4 regions of the Methylovirgula ligni genome follow, and region 1 is predicted to be linked to each of the others. Evidence: predicted binding sites of a transcription regulator. Region 1 holds the regulator's gene; each other region holds the start of a gene.
The links. Region 1 encodes LexA, which represses DNA repair genes until DNA is damaged. Its sites were predicted from a motif close to TGTTCNNNNTGTGTTCNG; they were not measured.

Region 1 (5,278 bases):
CGCGCCCCAGCACACTGAAGACGTCGAAAATTCCGGGCGAAGTTGCCCGTCCGGTCAGCGCCGCGCGCAAAGGTTGGGCAACCTGACCGAGTTTGAGGTGCTTCTCCTCGGCGTATTTTCGCACAACCTCCTCTGTTGCCGCTGGGCTCCAGGCCACAAGCGCCGTCAGCCGCGGCAAAAGCTCCGCCAGATGCTGGCGTGACGATGCATCGAGGATGCCAGAAGCCGCCGCGTCGAGCGGTAAAGGCCGCTGGGCGAACAAAAACTGCGCGCCGTCGCGCAATTCGATCAGCGTTTTCGCGCGCTCTTTCAGGCCGGGCATGGCGGCGAGGAGCTTCTGCCGCATTGCGGTGTCGAACTGTTGCGGAAAGGCGCTGTTCTCCGGCAGATGGGGCAGGGTATCGATCAGGAGATCGGTCAGCGCCGCATCGCTCGTCGTGCGGATATAATGCCCGTTCATGTTTTCGAGCTTGGCGAAGTCGAATCGGGCCGGCGAGCGTCCGACATGGGCGAGATCGAACGCCGCGATCATCTCGTCGGTCGAAAAGAATTCCTGATCGCCGTGGCTCCAGCCGAGACGGACGAGATAATTGCGCAGCGCCGCCGGCAGATAACCCATCGCGCGATAGGCGTCGACGCCGAGTGCGCCGTGCCGCTTCGACAGTTTCGCGCCGTCGGCGCCATGGATGAGCGGAATATGCGCCATGCGCGGCACATCCCAGCCGAGCGCCTGGTAGATTTGCATCTGCCGCGCGGCGTTGGTGAGATGATCGTCGCCGCGGATGATGTGCGTGATGTCCATGTCGTGATCGTCGACGACGACGGCGAGCATATAGGTCGGCGTGCCGTCGGAGCGCAGCAGCACGAAGTCGTCGAGATTTTCATTTGCCCAGGCGACCCGGCCTTGCACGAGATCTTCGAGCACGGTTTCGCCCGTCTGCGGCGCCTTGAGCCGGATCACTGGCTTGACGCCGGGCGGTGCGTCTGAGGCCGGCCGGTCGCGCCAGCGTCCGTCGTAACGCGGCGGCTTGCCCTCGGCGCGCGCCTTGGCGCGCATATCGTCGAGTTCCTGCGGCGTCGCATAGCAATAATAGGCGCGGCCCGCTGCCAGCAATTGTTCGGCAACCTCGCGATGGCGTGCGGCGCGCTGGAATTGATGCACGGCCTCGCCGTCCCAATCGAGGCCGAGCCATTTCAATCCGTCGAGGATGGCGGTGATCGCGGCATCGGTGGAGCGCTCGCGATCCGTATCCTCGATGCGCAGCAGCATCTTGCCGCCGAGGCGGCGCGCGTAGAGCCAGTTGAACAGCGCGGTCCGCGCCCCGCCGATATGCAGGAATCCCGTCGGCGATGGCGCAAATCGTGTGACCACTTGAGGCATGAGCGGCGCCTGATCCTTTTCTTACCTTCTGCCGGCATCCGGGCGGGCCAACCGTCGCGGCCCGGTTTGCGACCGCGCGCGGTTTAACACGGAAAAGGTGAAAGGAAAGCCCGGCCCCTTCCTCAGTCCCTTGCCCGGAGCCAAAACCCGGTCGATCATGCATGCGAAGGAACGGGGCGGCGATGAGCGACAGGGCGGGGACGGCGGTTGCGAAAGGCATGGCGCCCGCGCGCTTCGGCCTGCGCCTCGCCGGGTTCGCCGCGGCGGCGCGGCGCAGCTTTCAAAACGCGATCGAAATCGAGATTGCCGAGAGACGATTTTTTCTCTGGCTGCCGGTCGCTGCGGGCGCCGGTGTCGTCGTCTATCTCGTCGCCGACCGCGAGCCTTCGCTCTGGTATGCGGGCTTTGCCGCCGCCGTCTTCGGCATATTTGCGATAGCGCTGCGCCGGCATCGTATCGCGCAAAGCGTTCTGCTCGTTCTCTGCTGCTTCTGTCTCGGAATTCTGTCCGCGAGCTGGCGGAGCGCGCGCGTTGCCGCGCCAGTACTCGATCATATCCGCGTTGCGAGCCTCGAAGGCATGATCGAGGAAATGGATTTCCGCCAAACCGGCGCGCGTTTTCTGCTGCGCGTCGACAAGGCCGAGGGCTTCACGCCGCAGGAGACGCCGTATCGCGTGCGGCTCACTCTACGCCGCACGCCGCCTTTCGAGGCCGGCACTTATGTGCGGCTGAAGGCGCGGCTGTTGCCGCCGGCGCAGGAGAGCCTGCCGGGCGGTTACGACTTCGGGCGTGACGCCTGGTTTGCGCGCATCGGCGCGGTCGGCAATGTTCTCGGCCGGATCGAGATGATCGCGCCGCCGCGTCCGCCCGGCCTTCTCGACGCGGCGCTGATGGCGCTCGATCGCGGCCGCAATGCGCTGGCGCTGCGGATCGACACGATCGTCGGTGGTGAGGCCGGTGCGGTCGCCGCGGCGATGGTGACCGGCAAGCGCGATCTTCTGACCGATGATACCAGGGAGGTGATCCGCAAGGCGGGAATCTTCCACATCATCACGATCTCCGGCGTGCAGATGACCTTGATGGCGGGGATTTTCTTCGTCGGGCTGCGACGCCTGCTGGCGCTCTCGCCGGCGCTGGCGCTGCGCTATCCGATCAAGACATGGGCCGCCGCGGCGGCGATCTGCGGCGCGGTGCTCTACGATATCGCGACCGGCTCGCGCGTCGGCACCGAGCGGGCTTTGTTCATGACGCTCATCATGCTCGGCGCCGTCATCGCCGGGCGGCAATCGCTCAGTATGCGCAACCTCGCGCTCGCCGCCGCGCTCGTCATGCTTATCGCGCCGGAGGCGATCCTCGGCGCGAGCTTCCAGCTCTCCTTCGCGGCCGTGGCGGCGCTCGTCGCGGTCTACGAAGCGCGCTTCGATCGTACCGCGCGGCTTGCCGACGAGCGCGCCGGCCTCGCGCCCGCGCCGCGTGAACGGAGGACCGGACTCGGGCGGCTCTTCGCCCGCGGGCCGGCGGCGCTGCTGTTCGCCACGCTCTGCGCTTCGACGGCGACGGCCTCGTTCATGGCCTACGATTTCCATGAATTGAATCCTTACGTCCTCATCGGCAATCCGCTGACCCTGACGCTGATCGAGCTTTGCGCCGTGCCGGGCGCGCTCATCGGCACCTTGCTCTATCCGCTCGGCTGCGATGCCTTCGTCTGGCACATTCTCGGGCTGGGGATAAGTTTCGTTCTCTGGGTCGCGCGCGGCATCGGCACGCTGCCCGGCGCGGCGCTGCCCCTTAACGCTTTCGCGCCCTGGGCGATCGTCTTTCTTACGTTCGCCGTTCTCTCGGCTGTTATCTGGCGCTCGATGCTGCTGCGGTTGACGGCGGTGCCGCTGGCGCTGATCGGGTTCTACGGCGCCACGCACGGCGGAACGTTCGACATGGCCATCGCGGCAACAGGCGATGCCGTCGCGGTGCGCGGCGGCGATGGCGCGCTGACGATTATCGGCAAGCGGCCCAGCCTCTTCACCGTCGCGCAATGGCTGAGCGCCGATGGCGATGCACGCGACCCGCAGGCGGCGGTCGATGCCAGCGCCTGCGACCGGATCGGCTGCGTCGGCATATTGCCGGATGGGCGCAGCGTCGCGCTGGTGTTGAACGAAGCGGCCTTCGCCGAGGATTGTCTACGCGCCGACATTATCGTCACGCCGCTTTATGCGCCGCCGGGCTGCGCCGCGAGCCTCGTCGTTGACCGCGACCGGCTGCGCGATACGGGCGCGATGCTCTTACACGCGCAAGGCAAGGGCTGGGCGATCGAGACGGCGCGCGCCGTTGGCAAGGACAGGCCGTGGTCGCCGGCGCCGCCGCATCGCTGGGGCAAGCCCGCGCCCATCGCTGCGCCGAAGGCGGATGACGATCCCGGCGCGCCGCTGGAATAGGCGTGTCATTGCGAGGAGCGTCAGCGATCAACCCGGCGCGTCATTGCGAGGAGCGCCTGCGATGAAGCAATCCAGGAGTGGAAGGCTGGATTGCTTCGCTTCGCTCGCAATGACGATCAGCCCCTCAATATTTGCGGATCAAACTCACCAGCTTGCCCTGGATGCGCACGCGGTCGGGACCGAAGATGCGCGTCTCGTAGGCGGGATTGGCAGCTTCGAGCGCGACGGAAGCGCCGCGCTTGCGCAACCGCTTCAACGTCGCTTCCTCGTCGTCGATGAGGGCGACGACGATATCGCCGGTCTCGGCGGTCTCCTGCCGGCGGATGACCACCGTATCGGCATCGAAAATGCCGGCCTCGATCATCGAATCGCCGCGCACTTCAAGCGCATAATGCTCGCCTGTCGAGAGCATGTCGGGCGGCAGGCTGATCGTATGGCTGCGGGTCTGCAGCGCAGTGATCGGGGTGCCGGCGGCGATGCGGCCCATCACCGGAATGGCGACCATGCTGATGCGTTCGTCCTCCTCGTCCGCCGGGAGCACGGGGCGCACCTTGCCGAGGTTGCCCTCGATCACCTCGGGCGAGAATTTGCGGCCGCGCCCATGCGTCGCCGGCGTCGTCGATTCCGGCAGGCGGAGCACCTCCAGCGCACGGGCGCGGTTGGGCAGGCGGCGGATGAAGCCGCGCTCCTCCAGCGCGAGGATCAGCCGGTGGATGCCCGACTTGGAGCGCAGATCGAGCGCTTCCTTCATCTCGTCGAAGGAAGGCGGCACGCCGGTCTCCTTCAGGCGTTCATTGATGAAGCGCAGCAGTTCGCTTTGTTTGCGGGTTAACATCAGGCGCTCTTTCGCTCTCGGGGCGGCTCCGGGCCGAATCACATGCCGGATCAGGTAAATAGAAGCCGCTAAACAAAGAGTGAACAGACCCTAACCGTTCTTGCTGTGTTCCGTCAAGGGGGTGTGCCGAGTTATCCCCTTTGGACACGTAGGCTGATCCGTGCTAAGAAATGAGGCATGGGACGGGAAGCCTTATGCACATTGGCGGTCAGCGCCGTGGTGGGTCTTGTGACCCTCGCGCTTGAGCCGTGGACACCGCAATGGTGGCTCGGAATAATCATTTTTTCTGGACTTGCGCTTTATACGGCCGTTGACGGCGGTTTTTGGCAACGAACTCGCCAGCAACATCCGAAACTTTCCTTTTTTGGGGTGATCGCAATTATTGGCGCCTGTGCGGCTGCCTTATATGTCGCGGGTTATAAGCGCGAAGCGGCGGCGGCACGCATAAGCGTTAGCGGCCTCTGTCAAACAGAACCGCCAGAGCCATGGAGCTTGGTCCCGGATGCGCCAGTTTGGTTGAAGGTCGCTGCGCAGGAATACGGGACGGCCGAGTGCAGTTATCCGGGGTCCAATCCGCGAGTTCAAAAATATTTTAGCGCTATGGACGATGGCCATCTCTATCGGGAAGAT
Region 2 (5,278 bases), 110 kb from region 1:
CGGCTCCGGGCAGCGCGGCGGTCGACGCCTTTTATGCGGCGGCACTTGCGGGCGGCGGCAAAGACAACGGACCGCCCGGCCTGCGGCCCGATTACAGCCCGGGCTATTACGCCGCTTTCGTCCTCGATCCGGACGGCAACAATATTGAAGCCGTCTATCACCAGCCAGCGTGAACGCGGAGACCTTCGATGCCGAAATTGAAGCTGCTTCTTGGGTTCATTCTTGTCGCATTCCTGCTGACTGGCGCTTCGCCGGTTCTCGCGCGCCATCATCATCACCACCATCATTACGATGAAGATGCCGCGGCCTCCGGCCTCGCCGGCGATACGCTGCTCATTATTCGCCATGCGGAAAAGCCCGCGGGCGATAACAGCGGCCCAGGCCTCGCGCCGGCGGGAGTCGCGCGCGCCAAAGCCTATGTGGATTATCTCCAGCATTTGCGGATCGACGGCGCGCCGGTGAAAATCGACGCGATTATCGCGACTGCGGATTCGCAAGACAGCGACCGCCCGCGCCTGACGGTCACGCCCTTCGCGCAAGCAAGCGGGCTCAAGATCGAGCAGCCCTTTCCCGACAAGGAAGTGAAGGCTCTGGCGCATTGGCTCGCGGCAGGCGAACCCCACCGCACCGTCCTCATCGCCTGGCATCACGGCAAGATGCCGAAACTTCTGAACCAGCTTGGCGCGAACCCCGACGAACTCTTGCCCGACGGCTATTGGCCGGAAGACACCTACGACTGGGTGATCCTGCTGCGCTACGATGACGACGGGCAGCTTTCGGAATCCAAGAGAATCATCGAGCCCGCGTTTGCCGATTGAGGGCAGGGCGAATGCTTTCCGGCCTCAGCTCTTCAGCCGGTAACCCGTCTTGAAGATCCAGGCGACAATGCCAAGGCACAGCACGAGAAACAGCAAGGTCATACCGAGGCTGATGCCGACATTGACATCCGACAGACCGTAAAAGCTCCAGCGGAAACCGCTGATGAGATAGACGACGGGATTGAACAGTGTGACGCCGCGCCAGAACGGCGGCAGCATGTCGATCGAATAGAAGCTGCCGCCGAGGAAGGTGAGCGGCGTCACGATCAAAAGCGGGATCAATTGCAGCTTCTCGAAATTATCCGCCCAGATGCCGATGATGAAACCGAAAAGGCTGAAGGTGACGCTCGTCAGAACGAGAAAGGCCAGCATCCAGAAGGGATGCAGGATGTGGAGATCGACGAAGAGCGCGGCGGTCGCCAGCGTCAGCAGGCCGAGGCCGGCCGCCTTCGTTGCCGCCGCGCCGACATAGGCGATGACGATTTCAAACGCCGAGATGGGTGCCGACAGGATTTCATAGATCGTGCCGACAAAGCGCGGAAAATAGATACCGAACGAGGCGTTGCTGATGCTCTGCGTCAGCAGGCCCAGCATGATGAGGCCGGGCACGATGAAGGCGCCGTAGCTCACCCCGCCGACATGCGAGATGCGCGAACCGATCGCCGAACCGAAGACGACGAAATAGAGCGAGGTGGACAGCACGGGCGAGATGATGCTCTGCAGAAGCGTGCGCCGTGTGCGTGCCATCTCATAGATGTAGATCGCGCGGATCGCTTGGAAATTCATGATGCCTTCCGGATCAGGCTGACGAAAATATCCTCGAGCGAGCTTTCCTCCGTGCGCAGGTCGCTGATCGCGATCCCCGCCGCGTTGAGGTCATTGAGCAATTGGGCGATCTGCGTCTCGGCGCCATTCTCGCCATAGGTATAGACGAGTTCGCGGCCGCCTTCGGCCAAGGTCAGCGGATGGATTGCCAGAGCAACAGGCACTTGCGCGAGTGGCGTGGCGAGCGTCAGCGTCAGTCGCTTTTTGCCGAGCTTTTGCATCAGCCGTTTCTTGTCTTCGACAAGGATCAGTTCGCCCTGGCGGATGACGCCGACGCGGTCGGCCATCTCCTCGGCCTCTTCGAGATAATGCGTGGTGAGGATGATCGTCGTGCCCGCCGTGCGCAATTTACGCACGAGCTGCCACATACTATGGCGCAATTCGACATCGACACCGGCGGTCGGCTCGTCGAGAAAGAGAATCTCGGGCTGGTGCGACAGCGCCTTGGCGATCATCAGGCGTCGCTTCATCCCGCCTGAGAGCGTGCGTGCCTGGCTGTCCTTGCGATCCCAGAGTGCGAGATCGCGCAGCAGGCTTTCGAGATAGGCATCATCCGGCTTCTTGCCGAAAAGGCCACGGCTGAGCTTGACCGTGGCCCAGACGTTCTCGAAGAAATCGATGGTCAATTCCTGCGGCACGAGGCCGATCAGCGACCGCGCGCCGCGATAGTCGCGGATGATATCGTGGCCATCGGCGGTGATCTTGCCCGCAGTCGGCGTGACGATGCCGCAGATGATGCTGATCAGCGTTGTCTTGCCGGCGCCGTTGGGGCCGAGCAGAGCGAAAATCTCGCCCTTGTTGATCTCAAGGCTCACGTCCTTCAGCGCCGCGCGGCCGCCGGCATAGGTTTTCGACAGATGACTGACGGAAATGACAGGGGGCATGTGCAAGACGCTTTGAGGGCGGTAAGGGTCGAAACGAAGCAGGCTTTTAGCCCATCTGCATGGCGTTTGGCCAATCGGCTAAAGCGCGGGCGTCTCACGGATCGGAGAACAGGGAAAGTTCACGCTTCGCGCTGTCCTCGCTATTGCCTCGATCGTCTTTGCGCCGCCGCGCGCTCTCATTGTCCCAGACTTCACGGATCACGGCGAATAGGAACGCAGTGGTCAATCCAAACAAGAGTGTACCATTTAGAGATTCGAACGCGCCCATCAACTGCCATTGCGCTTTCAGATACAGATTCTCATGGCCATACGTGGTCATCGCGCTGAGAGAATAGAGCATGGCCGACCGGCCGTCGGGCAAGGCGTCGAGGAATCGATAGGCGGCGGCCCAGATCATCCCTTCGACCCCGTGCAGAATCGTGACGAGCAGAATCACGAGTCCCATCGACATGACGAACATCGGGGCGAAGCGCCGGCGGCCAACCGACCGGTTCATGACGTAAATCATTCCGCTGAAGATGAGCACGAGGCCGACGACGTGAACGATGACGCACACGACGACCAAAGGCAGGCTCCAAATCCAGTCGAGGGCCCAGGCGGCGTGAAAGGCACTATGCATTTTCCAGCTCTTGTTGGGGTTCAGCGGGGCGGTGAATCGATCTGGAATCCCTATGTCGTTGTTGTCATGCAATCAACGCCGCAGATCATTAGTTTCAACCTGCCGGGCAAGTTCCTGTAACAGTCCATCGTGTCGCCAGCGCCAGGCGCGATTCCGCCGCGCTAAAACGGAAAACGGCAGGAGGCGCAGAAAGAACAAAAAAAGAACTTGCATGAGAGAACAAATAGCGTACATTAGCGTTGTCGTGGCAGCAGCGCTGCATGTTCCGCGATCGGCATTGCACTTGTCCGCGCGCCCATGTCAGAAGGAAATATCCGATGAGCCAAGCGAATCTCCGCCTTGTGGAAGGAACATCCGTGGACAAGACCAAGGCGCTCGACGCCGCCGTATCCCAGATCGAGCGCGCCTTCGGCAAGGGCTCGATCATGCGACTCGGCAAGAGCCCGACGGTTGAAATCGAGACCGTATCGACGGGTTCTCTCGGGCTCGACATCGCGCTTGGCGTCGGCGGTCTGCCGCGTGGCCGGGTGGTGGAGATTTATGGCCCGGAATCCTCCGGCAAGACGACGCTGACGCTGCATGTCATCGCCGAAGCGCAGAAGTTGGGTGGTGTCTGTGCTTTCATCGACGCCGAACATGCGCTCGATGCCGTCTATGCCCGCAAGCTTGGCGTCAATCTCGACGAGCTGTTGATCTCCCAGCCGGATACGGGTGAGCAGGCGCTTGAAATCACCGATACTTTGGTCCGCTCCGGTTCGGTCGACGTGCTCGTCATCGATTCCGTCGCGGCGCTGACGCCGCGCGCCGAAATCGATGGCGAAATGGGTGACAGCCAGCCGGGCCTGCAAGCGCGGCTGATGAGCCAGGCGCTGCGCAAGCTCACCGCCTCCATCTCCAAGTCCCATACGATGGTGATCTTCATCAATCAGATCCGGATGAAGATCGGCGTCATGTATGGAAGCCCCGAGACGACGACCGGCGGCAACGCGTTGAAATTCTATGCCTCGGTCCGGCTCGATATCCGCCGCATCGGCTCGATCAAGGATCGCGAGGAGGTCGTCGGCAATCAGACCCGCGTAAAAGTCGTCAAGAACAAGGTCGCGCCGCCCTTCAAACAGGTCGAGTTCGACATCATGTATGGGGCCGGCATTTCGAAGACCGGCGAATTGGTCGATCTTGGCGTCAAGGCTGGCATCGTTGAAAAATCCGGCGCCTGGTTCTCCTATGACAGCCAGAGACTCGGCCAAGGCCGTGAAAACGCCAAAACCTATCTGAAGAACAATCCGGACGTCGCCGACCGGATCGAGCAGGCGATCCGCGAAAATTCCGGCCTGATCGCCGAGCGCATTCTCGATCCCGGCGAGGCCGAGGACGGCGAACTCGACGGCTGAGTTGCACCGCGCGTTTGGCGTTCGGGCGGCTCGACAGAGGAAGGGTGGAAAGCTAGAAGACGGCTTTCCCTTCCCGCTGGATGGTCGCGGCCCGTTTACTGGCGCGCGCATGGATGCAGAATATGAACGGCGTCAACGAGATCAGGACCGCGTTTCTCGACTATTTCGGCCGTCGGGGGCATGAAATCGTCGCGTCCTCGCCGCTCGTCCCGCGCAACGATCCGACGTTGATGTTCACCAATGCGGGGATGGTGCAGTTCAAGAACGTCTTTACCGGCGTCGAGAAGCGGCCCTATACGCGCGCGGCGACGGCGCAGAAATGCGTCCGCGCCGGCGGCAAGCATAACGATCTCGATAATGTCGGCTACACGGCGCGCCACGCCACGTTCTTCGAGATGCTCGGCAATTTTTCCTTCGGCGATTATTTCAAGACCGAGGCGATCGAGTTTGCCTGGACCTTCATCACGCAAGTTCTGGAGCTTCCCAAGGAAAAGCTACTCGTCACCGTCTATTACGACGACGACGAAGCTTTCGCGCTATGGAAGAAGATCGCCGGCTTTGCGGATTCAAAGATCATTCGCATCGCGGGTTCAGATAATTTCTGGCAGATGGGCGACACCGGCCCATGCGGCCCGTGCTCGGAGATTTTCTTCGACCGGGGCGAGAAATTTGCGGGCGGGCCGCCCGGCAGTCCGGACGAGGACGGCGATCGGTTTCTGGAATTCTGGAACCTCGTCTTCA
Region 3 (5,278 bases), 1.4 Mb from region 1:
AGGCGGTCCACGGCCCGTTGATGTTCCACCAATCCGGCGGCTGCTGCGACGGCTCGGCACCCATGTGCTATCCGCGCGGGGATTTCCGCGTCGGCAAGAGCGATGTGAAGCTCGGCATCATCGGCGATGCGCCGTTCTATATGAGCGAGTCGCAATTCGAATATTGGCAGCACACGCATTTGACGATCGATGTCGTGCCCGGCCGAGGCTCGGGTTTCTCGATCGAATCGCCGGAGAATGTCCGCTTTCTCACCCGCAGCCGGCTGTTCACCGACGACGAACTGGCGCAGCTTGCGCCGGTCGAAAGCGGCGAAGAAGCTCTCCATTAATTATCCGCTCTAGGCCTCGAGAGCATCGGCCTCTTCGTCGGGTTCGAGCGGCCCATCCTCCGCGGCTGGCGCCAGCGGCCGCTTGGCGCGCGGTGCGGCCTTGCACATCAGCGCGAGGGCGATGGCATCGAGCCCGTTGAGCGACATCCACCAGATTTGCGTCGTCTCGGTGCCCCAGACCGCAACGACAAGACCGGCGACGAGCCCGGCCAGCAAAGCCGGCGCGATGGCGACCGGCGCATTTCCCGCGGCGATGAAGGCGCTCACCGCCAGCACGGCGAAGGCAATAGCGCCGAGGACGCCGAGTTCATACCAGATCTTGAACAGGATACTGCCCGGCGCATCCGCCGGCAGAACGCCGATTTCGACCGCACGGGTCGCGAAATCAAGCCCGTGGCCGGTAATGAAGCGGGGCCATTCCTGCACGATGACATCGGCGAAGACGAGGCCCGGGCCGACATGCGGGAGATGCCCGACGCTCACCAGAGCCAGCACGATCAGCGCCGCAGCGGGGGCGAGTAGGACCAAAGCCGCGAGCCCGAAACCGAGGATTTGCCCGACCCTCTGCGGCTCGCTCACCGCGACCGCGTAGACGACCGCGGCCAAAGCCAGGCCGACCAGAGCGATTTCGACAAACGTCGCCAGCACCGCCGCCGTCACGGCCCCGGCCAAAACCACGGCGAGGAGCCATTTTTCGCGGAGCGCCAGCCCGCCGATCGCCGGCCACAGAAGAACCGTGAGCGTCATCACGCAGCGCTGCGCCAGGGTCGCGTCGGGCGTGTCGCCCTGCCAAAACATGCGCGGCGCGAAGAACGTGAGGACGATCGTCGCGACCGCCACGATCGCAAGGCCGATGGGCAGCAAATAGAGATTCGTGGCCCTGGTCTTTTCCGGCAGCGAGAGGATGGCGAAAAAAACCACCAGCGCCGTGAGCGCCGCTTTGAGGAACCGGGTCACCGCTTCGTCCGGGAACGGCGTCCAGAGCAGCGAAAGGCCCGCCCAGAAAAACAGGAACAGAGCCGCGCCGGCGATGGGCGAGCGCAGGAGCCTGGCGAGCTTCAGCCCCGAGCCGCGTTCTTGCGCCACCCGCCCGGCGACGATGAGGATACAGGCGCCGACCGGCAGGAACACATAAAGCGGTCCGCGGAAAACAAGCTCCGCCACCGGCGTCAGAACCATCAGCAGGATGAGCGCCAGCCAAAGTAGAAGTCGCGCCGCAGCGGCGGCGGGATCGGCATAGGCTCTAGAGGCAGCGGCGGCCATATCGCATCCTGAACAAGCTAAGCACCCTTGCTAAGCACCCTTGGCGCAAGATTCGAACCGCCGCAATGAGCCTTGCGGCAATGCACCTGCCTTGAATAGCAGCGGCGCACAGGTGTTTTTCTATGTTCCCGAATTGTTCTTGCTGCTTTCCTCGGGATATGCTTAGCTTTTTATGAGCGCGGGGCGTCCGAAGTGAGGGCTCGCGCGAGGGACTGCCGCGAGGGGGCGGGCGATGGTGGTACGTGTCGCGACGGTAGCCTTCGAGGGGATCGAAGCGCGGCCGGTCGATGTCCAGGTGCAGATCGCTAACGGCAATGTGATGTTCACGCTCGTCGGTCTCGGCGACAAGGCCATCGCCGAATCGCGCGAACGGGTGCGCGCAGCGCTCAACGCCTCGGGTCTTGCCCTGCCGGCGAAGCGGATCACCGTCAATCTCGCGCCCGCCGATCTGCCGAAGGAAGGCAGTCATTACGATCTGCCGATCGCCATCGGCATCATGGCGGCGATCGGCGCCATCCCCGCCGATGCGATCCAGGGCTTTACCGTTCTCGGCGAATTGGCCCTCGATGGCGCGATCACCGAAGTCGCCGGAGTTCTGCCTGCGGCCATCGCCGCCAATGCCCGCGGCCAGGGCCTCATCTGCCCGGAGGCACGCGGCGGTGAGGCCGCCTGGGCGTCGCAGGATATGGAGGTGCTGGCGCCGCGTTCGCTCATCCAGCTCGCCAACCATTTCAAGGGCGCTCAGGTCCTCAGCCGGCCGAGCCCGGCGATGCGCCAGGGCGGTGGAATGCTACCCGATCTGCGCGACATCAAGGGTCAGGAGAGCGCCAGGCGGGCGCTCGAGATCGCCGCGGCGGGCGGCCACAACCTGCTGATGAGCGGACCGCCGGGCGCCGGCAAATCCATGCTGGCGGCGCGGCTGCCTTCGATCCTGCCACCGCTGACGCCGCGCGAACTGCTCGAAATCTCACTCATCCAATCCGTTGCCGGGCAATTGGCGGGTGGCGCGCTCACCGACCGGCGGCCGTTCCGCGCGCCGCATCATTCGGCCTCGATGGCGGCGCTGGTCGGCGGCGGCGTGCATGCGCGGCCGGGGGAAATTTCGCTCGCGCATCAGGGCGTCCTGTTTCTCGACGAATTGCCCGAGTTCCAGCCGCAGGTTCTCGATTCGCTGCGCCAGCCGCTGGAGACCGGCGAAGTCGCCATCGCGCGCGCCAATCACCGCATCACCTACCCGGCGCGTTTCCAGCTCGTCGCGGCGATGAACCCGTGCCGCTGCGGCCATGCTCTCGATCCGGGCTACAGTTGCAGCCGGCAGCCGGCCGCGCGGTGCGTCGGGCAATATCAGGCACGGCTCTCCGGCCCGCTGCTCGACCGGATCGACCTGATGATCGAAGTGCCTGCCGTCAACGCCGCCGATCTGCTGCTGCCGCCGGCGGCAGAGGGCTCGGCCGAAGTTGCCGCCCGCGTCGCCGCGGCGCGACAAGTGCAGGTGCGACGCTATTCCGAATTCGGCCTGCCGCATGTCTTCACCAATGCGGCCGCCCCGGGCCACGCGATCGAAGATTTGGCGCGACCGGATACGGCGGGCATGGTTCTGCTGCGCGAGGCCTCCGAGCGGCTCAATCTGTCGGCGCGGGGCTTTTACCGCATCCTGAAACTGGCGCGCACGATCGCCGATCTTGACGGCGCCACGACCGTCGGACGGCCGCATCTCGCCGAGGCCTTGTCCTATCGCATCGGCGCGCCGAAGGAATTGCGCGCGGCCTAGAGACGGCGCGCCGGATTGCAGGTCCTACCGCAATGCGGCATTTTATTTCTGGAGACTTTATAATTCGGGAATTTTTCTAATTATTGTGGGAATTTTAGAATTTTTTCCAAGTATTTTGCCTTGATTTTCGGACTTTTTCTTCCTATTCTTTCGATATAGTTTCGCATTGCATCATTTTATGGAGAGACGCATGCCCAAATTCCCGCGTTCCGTCGCGATTTTGTTTGGCGCGTTTGGTCTGTGCACCGCGCCGCTCGTTATGCTCCCGATTTCTTCGGCCTCTGCGGCAGCTTTGACCGCCGCTGATACCGACAAGGACGGCACGATCGACCTCAATGAGGCAAAGGCCGCCGCGAGCGTGGAATTCGACAAGCTGGATAAGGACAAGGACGGCACGATCGACCTCAAGGAAGCCGCCCATCACGTCAGCAAAGCGAATTTCTCCGCGGCTAACTCGGATAATGACAAGACACTGACCAAGGACGAATATCTCGCGCTTGTGACCAAGCTCTTCCGGGCAGCCGACAAGGAAAACGATGGCACCATCGATTCCAAGGAGCTGCATTCGAAGGCGGGTATCGAGCTCGATCGCGCCATCCGCTGATCGGCACACGCCTTAAACTCTCGCCTTTCCGGGCAACACAATCGCAAGGCTTCGCGCATTAGATTGATCTATGCGCGAAGCCTTTCTTTTTCCGCCGCCCCCAGCCACGCCGGATACGGCAGCGCCGACGCCGGAAGTCGCAGCGCAGACCTATGCGCTGAAGGAAGCGGAAATCGCCCGCGACCGTGCCGAGGCCGCGAACGAAGCCAAATCCCGGCTTCTCGCCACCATGAGCCACGAGATTCGCACGCCGCTTAACGGCATTCTCGGGCTCGCCGATCTGCTGGCCGCGACCACGCTCGATCCCGAGCAGCGCGCCTATGTCGAGGCGATCCGCAACTCGGGCAAAAGCCTCGCCGGCCTTGTCGATGAAATCCTCGACCTTGCAAAACTCGAGGCCGGCAAGGTTCCGCTCACCGAGGCGCCATTCGATCTCGCCCTGCTGGTCGAAGGCGCTGTCGAGATTTTAGCGCCGCGCGCGCATGCGCGGGGTCTCGACATCGCAAGTTTCATTGGCGCCGATGTCCCGCCGCGCGTCGTCGGCGATGCGGCACGGCTGCGGCAGGTGCTGCTCAATCTCGTCGGCAATGCGGTGAAGTTCACCGCGCATGGCGGCATCGGCCTGCGCGTCGCGCGCGATCACGCGCAGATCAAATTCATCGTCAGCGATACCGGCCCGGGAATCGCGCCGCAGAGCGCCAAGTTCATCTTCGAGGAATTCACCCAGGCGACGCCACGCGAAGCGGGCGGCTCGGGTCTCGGCCTTGCGATCTCACGGCGGCTGGCCGAGCGGATGGGCGGCAGGCTCGAACTCGAATCGACCACGCCGCAAGGCTCGACCTTCGCGCTGACGCTGCCTCTGCCCGCCGCGGTGAGCGCCGATAAAGCCCCTGAGGAGCGTCTCGAACGGCGCATTCTAGTTGTCTCCCCCTCGCCCTTCGAGGCGCCTTATCTCGTCGAGAAATTGTTCGAGCTTGGCGCCGAAGTGACACGCGCCGCGAGCCTCAAATCCGGCCTCGCCGCCATCGAAAGCGCCCGCGCGGGCGATGCGCTGCCGCAGACTCTGATTGTCGATTGCAGTCTTGGCGACAGCGCGGTTTTGACGCTGGGTGCAGCAGCGCAGGACGCCGGCATTGCGCAAAGGCTCGTACTGTTCACTGCCGCGGAGCGGCGCGCCTTCGGCCAGAAATCCCTCGCCGCATTCGACGGCTGGCTGGTGAAGCCGCTGCGGCTGCGCTCGCTGCTCGCCCGTCTTGGCGTCGAAGCGCCTGCTCCCGTGGCCGCCGCGCCGCCCGCTCCGCCCCTCGATCT
Region 4 (5,278 bases), 1.0 Mb from region 1:
GAGGCGGCGCAGGCTGTTGTCGATCTCGGCGAGGATGGCGCGGCGCGACAGGCCGGCGCCGTTCGGCCCCGGATGCATGCGGCCATGTACCTTGGTCGCGATCACGACATCCTGGCGTGAGGCGAAATCCTTCAGAGCGCGGCCGACGATCTCCTCCGACGTACCGTCGGAATAGACGTTGGCGGTATCGAAGAAATTGATGCCGAGTTCGAGCGCCTTCTTGATGATCGGGCGGCTCTTTTCCTCATCGAGCGTCCAGGAATGCGGTCCGCGGCCCGGCACGCCGAAGGTCATGCAACCGAGGCAGATAGGGGAGACCTCAAGGCCGGTGCGGCCGAGCTTCACATAGTCCATGTTTTTGCGAACTCCGAAAGCGAACAGCCGCGAATGATGCCGCGGCCGTGTTGGTGCGTGCGCGTCTCGTTAGACAAGCTTGAGACGAACCGGGACATTGCCCCGCAACGCATTGGAATAAGGACAGACCTGATCCGCCTTGTGAATCAATTCCTCGGCTTCGTCGCGCGGCAGACCCGGCAGCGAAATATCGAGCTCGACATCGAGGCCGAAGCCGCCTTCCGAACGCGGCCCGATGCCGACATTGCCCGTCACCGTCGTATCGTCCGGCACTTTCGGGCCGCCTTGCGAGGCGACGAATTTCATCGCGCCGAGAAAGCAGGCCGAATAGCCGGCGGCGAAAAGCTTTTCCGGATTATTGCCGGACTTGCCGGCGCCGCCGAGTTCCTTCGGTGTCGTTAGCGTGACATCGAGCGTGCCGTCTTCCGTTCGGGCATGGCCTTCGCGGCCGCCGGTGGCAGTGGCTTTGGTGCGGTAGAGAACATTGACCGACATGGCGTGCTCCTTGAAATCGCGTGCGACAAATCCCGGATGATAAGGGACCGGCCCGGCGAAGGGGCCGGCCGGATTTTATCCCGGGCTCTGGAGGTTCAGGTAAGGTATATGGGGCGAAAATGCAGTTTCGAGAACGGGACCTGGATAAACGAACGCCGCGTGCAGAGCTTGTCCCATATTGCGCAAATCCGAACGCGCGCATGGAGCCCGGGCCGCTGTTGTCGAATCGGCGCCCCTTGCGCCTGCGCGCCAAAAGAGGAATAGTCCCCCGCTCGCGCCTCGATTCTCGTTCTATCGCCTTGAAAGAGGCCGAATTTCCCGCCAAACGTGACGCGCCCTGCGAAATACGTGCAGAAATAACCTTGCAGGCTTTGGTCGCGATCCGTCAGGACTTATAAGCGGTTGCTCATGCGCATCGTCTCCGCCTGCCCGCCACTTGCCGCCGCGCTGCTCGCGATAGTGCTGGCGGCTGCGCCAGCCGGCGCGGAGACTATTCTCGCGCGCTATTCGGTGAGCCTTGTCGGCTTCAGGATCGGTGAAGCCAGCGCCAAGGGCGCCGTCAGCGCCGCGGCCTATCGCGTCGCGCTCGATGCGCATCTGACCGGCCTTGCCGAATGGCTCGCGCATATGCGGATCGCGCTGGTTTCCTCGGGCGAGATTCATCGCGGAACGGTACTGCCCAACGCCTACGCGACGACAGCGGCGACCACCCACGAAGCACGCACGGTTCGCATGGCGCTCGAAAGCGGCAATGTCCGCGCCGTCGATATTTCGCCGCCGCTTGAAGACGAGGCGATCCGTATTCCGGTTTCATCCGCCGAAAAACGCAATGTGCTCGATCCGACAAGCGCGTTGATCATGGCGGTCCCCGCTGGTGAGCCGCTTGTCGGCCCCGCTGCCTGTAACCGTACTTTGCCGATCTATGATGGTGTCGTGCGGTTCGATCTGACGATGACCTACACCGGCACCCGCAATGTCTCGGCCATTGGATACGATGGGCCGGTTTCGGTTTGCTCGGTTCGCTACAAGCCAATCGCTGGCCATCGCTACGATTCGCGGTCAACGAAATTCATGGCCGAGAATCACGATATCGAGGTTTGGCTGGCGCCGATCGAGCGGGCGCATGTCGTCATCCCGTTCCATATAGGGCTGCGGACCATGGCGGGCATGGCTTATGTGGACGCGATCGAACTGCATCTCGAGCCCAGCGGCAAGACGCTCAAGGCCGATCGCTGATTGGTGCGAAGGCGCCGATGCCGATCCTACAATTTCGGCGCTTCAGCCTTCTGATCGAGATGCGCGCGCATCCGCGCCAAATAGGCCGAAAGCTCGGGGTATTTCTGCGCGGCCGCCTTTAGCGATGTTTCTACCGGCGCTTCGAGGATGTTGGTGAGGAAGGCGAAGAGCGTCGCGTCATAAGATGTCGGGCGAGCGCCGACCGCAAAGCCATCCGGCGCAATGAAGGCAGCGAGAGCCTCCAAATCCGCTGCGCCGTGGGTGAAGACCTCCTGCGGCGCAAAGCGGCCATAGCCCTGCCCATAGAGCGCACGCCGAACGCCGCGCCGCGCCATCGCCGCGACGGCATCGCGAACGAGCGGCGGCGCCGCGCCGAACAGGGCTCGTTTAATGACCTTCCATCCCTCCGGGTCGATCCAGCGCGAATAGAGAATCGTGAAATAAAGGCTCTCTTCGCAGCAACGGCGGATCAGGTGGCCTTTGGCGCGCTGCGTCGCATCGAGCTCGCCATCGAGCCGGTCGCCGTAGCGCTGCTTCAGATAGCTGATTATGCGCGCGCTATCAGGAATTTTCTCCGGCCCGTCGGTGAGAAAGGGCAGCTTGCCACGCGGCGCGCGCAGCGGCAGCGAATCGACCGTGCGAAATTCGATTTCCGCCAACCGGCAATAGGTTTCAGCCTTCAGGCAGAAAGGGCTGGGGTTGAACGGCCAGGGGCTCGGAAACACATGTAGGTCAATCATGATGCCCGACCGAAATTGAAGCGTATCGCTTCGGCAAAAAATGACGGGGGAGGGGCATCCGTCAAGGGCATTCGGAGCGGCAAAGTTCGGCGTGAACTCGGCTTGACAAAGGGCGGCTTCGGAGTCCGTTGCGAATCCGCCGCGGGGCCGGTGCGCGAAGCTTGAATCGGTCCTGTTTTTACAATCTATAGAAGCCGTCGTTCGAGGCGCCCAATATGTTGCGGTGAACAAAGACGGATTCGGCACCGGTCAGTGATTCGGGCGCGATTCGTTCGCGGCGCGTTCGGTGTGTCAACGCGATTGTGGCTCGCCCACAGGTTTTTGCTGCAGATTGGGACAGGTGCGCCCGGTTTTGCGACGTTTGCACAAATATCCGCGTCGCAGCCGTCAGGCTTGGCCACGCTTGCCGGCGGGGCCGGGGCACCGCATATGAAGCGAGTCGGAGCCGGCGCAGAGGCGCCGCCGAAAGATTGAGAAATGAACCTTCCCATTTCCGGCCCGCAGATTCATCCGCTGGAGCGTGCGCGCGGCGTCCGGATCATTCTGGGGCCGACCAATACCGGCAAGACGCATTACGCCATCGAGCGGATGCTGGCGCACCGCAATGGCATGATCGGTCTGCCGCTGCGGCTGCTCGCACGCGAGGTCTATAATCGCGTCGTCGAAAAGGTCGGCCCGGCAGCAGTTGCGCTCATCACCGGCGAGGAGAAGATCAAGCCCGAAGCGCCGCGTTATTGGGTTTCGACGGTCGAAGCCATGCCGCGCGATCTCAACCTCAGCTTCGTTGCCGTCGACGAGATTCAGCTCGCGGCCGATCTCGACCGCGGCCACATCTTCACTGATCGTCTGCTGAACCGGCGCGGCAGCGAAGAGACGCTGCTGATCGGCGCTTCGACCATGCAGCGTTCGCTTGAGCAACTTCTTCCCGGCGCGCCGATTATCTCACGGCCGCGCCTCTCCAAGCTCAGCTTCGCCGGCGAGCGCAAAATCGCACGGCTGCCGCCGCGCAGCGCCATCGTCGCCTTCTCGGTCGAGGAGGTCTATGCGATCGCCGAATGGATCCGCCGCCAGCGCGGCGGCGCGGCTGTCGTGCTCGGGGCGTTGTCGCCGCGCACGCGCAATGCGCAGGTGGAGATTTATCAAAACGGTGACGTGGATTACATCGTCGCCACCGACGCCATCGGCATGGGCCTCAATCTCGACGTCGATCACATTGCTTTCGCCGGTGATCGCAAATTTGATGGCTGGCAATATCGCCGCCTGACGCCGGCCGAATTCGGCCAGATTGCCGGCCGTGCCGGCCGGCATATGCGTGATGGCACATTCGGCACAACCGGGCGGTGCGCACCCTTCGACGCCGAGCTCGTCGAGGCGCTCGAAGATCACCATTTCGACCCGGTCAGGATGCTGCAATGGCGCAACAGCGAACTCGACTTCTCGTCCATCGCCGCGCTTGGCGTATCGCTCGACCGGCAGCCGCAAGACTATGGCTTGACGCGCGCGCCGCTGGCCGAAGATCAAATGGTGCTTGACATTGCCGGGCGGGACGAGAATGTCCTGCGGGTGACCAAGACCACGGCCGATGTATCGCGGCTTTGGGACGCCTGCCAGATTCCCGACTACCGCAAGCTGTCGCCGGCAGCCCATGCGGAACTCGTACTTTCGATCTATGGTTTCACTGTCCGTGCCCGCCATATTCCCGAAGACTGGTTTGCACGGCATATTCACGAGCTCGATCGTGTTGATGGAGACCTCGACACGTTATCGGCGCGGATCGCCCAGGTTCGGACTTGGACTTTCATCGCCAATCGCCCCGATTGGCTCCGCGACCCGGAGCATTGGCAGGAGGCCGCCCGTCAGGTAGAGGACAGGCTGTCGGACGCGTTGCACGAACGGCTCGCCCAAAGGTTCATCGACCGGCGGACGAGCGTTCTGATGCGTCGCTTGAGAGAGAACGCGATGTTGGAAGCCGAAATCACCCCCGGCGGCGACGTGTTGGTCGAAGCCCAGCATGTCGGGCATTTGTCGGGATTTCGTTTCACGGCGGATCCGCAGGCTGATGGCGAGGCCGCCAAGGCATTGAACGCCGCGGCGCAAAAAGCCCTGGCGAGCGAGATCGAGGGCCGTGCGCGGCGCGTGCATGAGGCGGTCGACGAGGCGTTCGTCCTCGCCAATGACGGAATCATCCGCTGGCTGGGCGAGGCCGTCGCCAAGATCGTGCCGGGCGAGCATATCCTGCAGCCGCGTATCGCTGTTCTCGCCGATGAGCAATTGACCGGCGCATCTTTGGAACTCGTCCAGACGCGCCTCGATCTCTGGCTCGCGCAACATGTCAAGAAATTGCTCGGGCCGCTCAGCGAACTCGAAAGCGGCGAGGGGCTTGAGGGCATCGCGCGCGGCGTGGCCTTTCGTATCGCCGAGTCGCTCGGCGTGCTTGAGCGTTCGCAAGTCGC

Region 2: a site for LexA is predicted at 3,337-3,354, ahead of recA (recombinase RecA). Genes of this name have one in related genera too.
Region 3: a site for LexA is predicted at 1,716-1,733, ahead of CWB41_RS01905 (YifB family Mg chelatase-like AAA ATPase). Genes of this name have one in related genera too.
Region 4: a site for LexA is predicted at 3,095-3,112, ahead of CWB41_RS00290 (helicase-related protein). Genes of this name have one in related genera too.

The regions. Positions count from the first base shown of each region.
Region 1 is NZ_CP025086.1:2,360,665-2,365,942, forward strand. Features, by position in the region: gene gltX (glutamate--tRNA ligase) at 1-1,381, opposite strand, end outside; gene CWB41_RS11380 (ComEC/Rec2 family competence protein) at 1,564-3,813, shown strand; gene lexA (transcriptional repressor LexA) at 3,938-4,648, opposite strand; gene CWB41_RS11390 (TIGR02594 family protein) at 4,826-5,278, shown strand, end outside.
Region 2 is NZ_CP025086.1:2,247,805-2,253,082, forward strand. Features, by position in the region: gene CWB41_RS10830 (VOC family protein) at 1-173, shown strand, start outside; gene CWB41_RS10835 (flagellar basal body-associated protein FliL) at 189-818, shown strand; gene CWB41_RS10840 (ABC transporter permease) at 843-1,604, opposite strand; gene CWB41_RS10845 (ABC transporter ATP-binding protein) at 1,601-2,527, opposite strand; gene CWB41_RS10850 (hypothetical protein) at 2,622-3,218, opposite strand; gene recA (recombinase RecA) at 3,464-4,537, shown strand; gene alaS (alanine--tRNA ligase) at 4,660-5,278, shown strand, end outside.
Region 3 is NZ_CP025086.1:420,773-426,050, forward strand. Features, by position in the region: gene CWB41_RS01895 (DUF779 domain-containing protein) at 1-329, shown strand, start outside; gene CWB41_RS01900 (hypothetical protein) at 339-1,592, opposite strand; gene CWB41_RS01905 (YifB family Mg chelatase-like AAA ATPase) at 1,825-3,363, shown strand; gene CWB41_RS01910 (EF-hand domain-containing protein) at 3,554-3,967, shown strand; gene CWB41_RS01915 (ATP-binding protein) at 4,038-5,278, shown strand, end outside.
Region 4 is NZ_CP025086.1:57,899-63,176, reverse strand. Features, by position in the region: gene CWB41_RS00310 (aldo/keto reductase) at 1-354, opposite strand, end outside; gene CWB41_RS00305 (organic hydroperoxide resistance protein) at 424-849, opposite strand; gene CWB41_RS00300 (DUF3108 domain-containing protein) at 1,258-2,085, shown strand; gene CWB41_RS00295 (glutathione S-transferase family protein) at 2,112-2,825, opposite strand; gene CWB41_RS00290 (helicase-related protein) at 3,303-5,278, shown strand, end outside.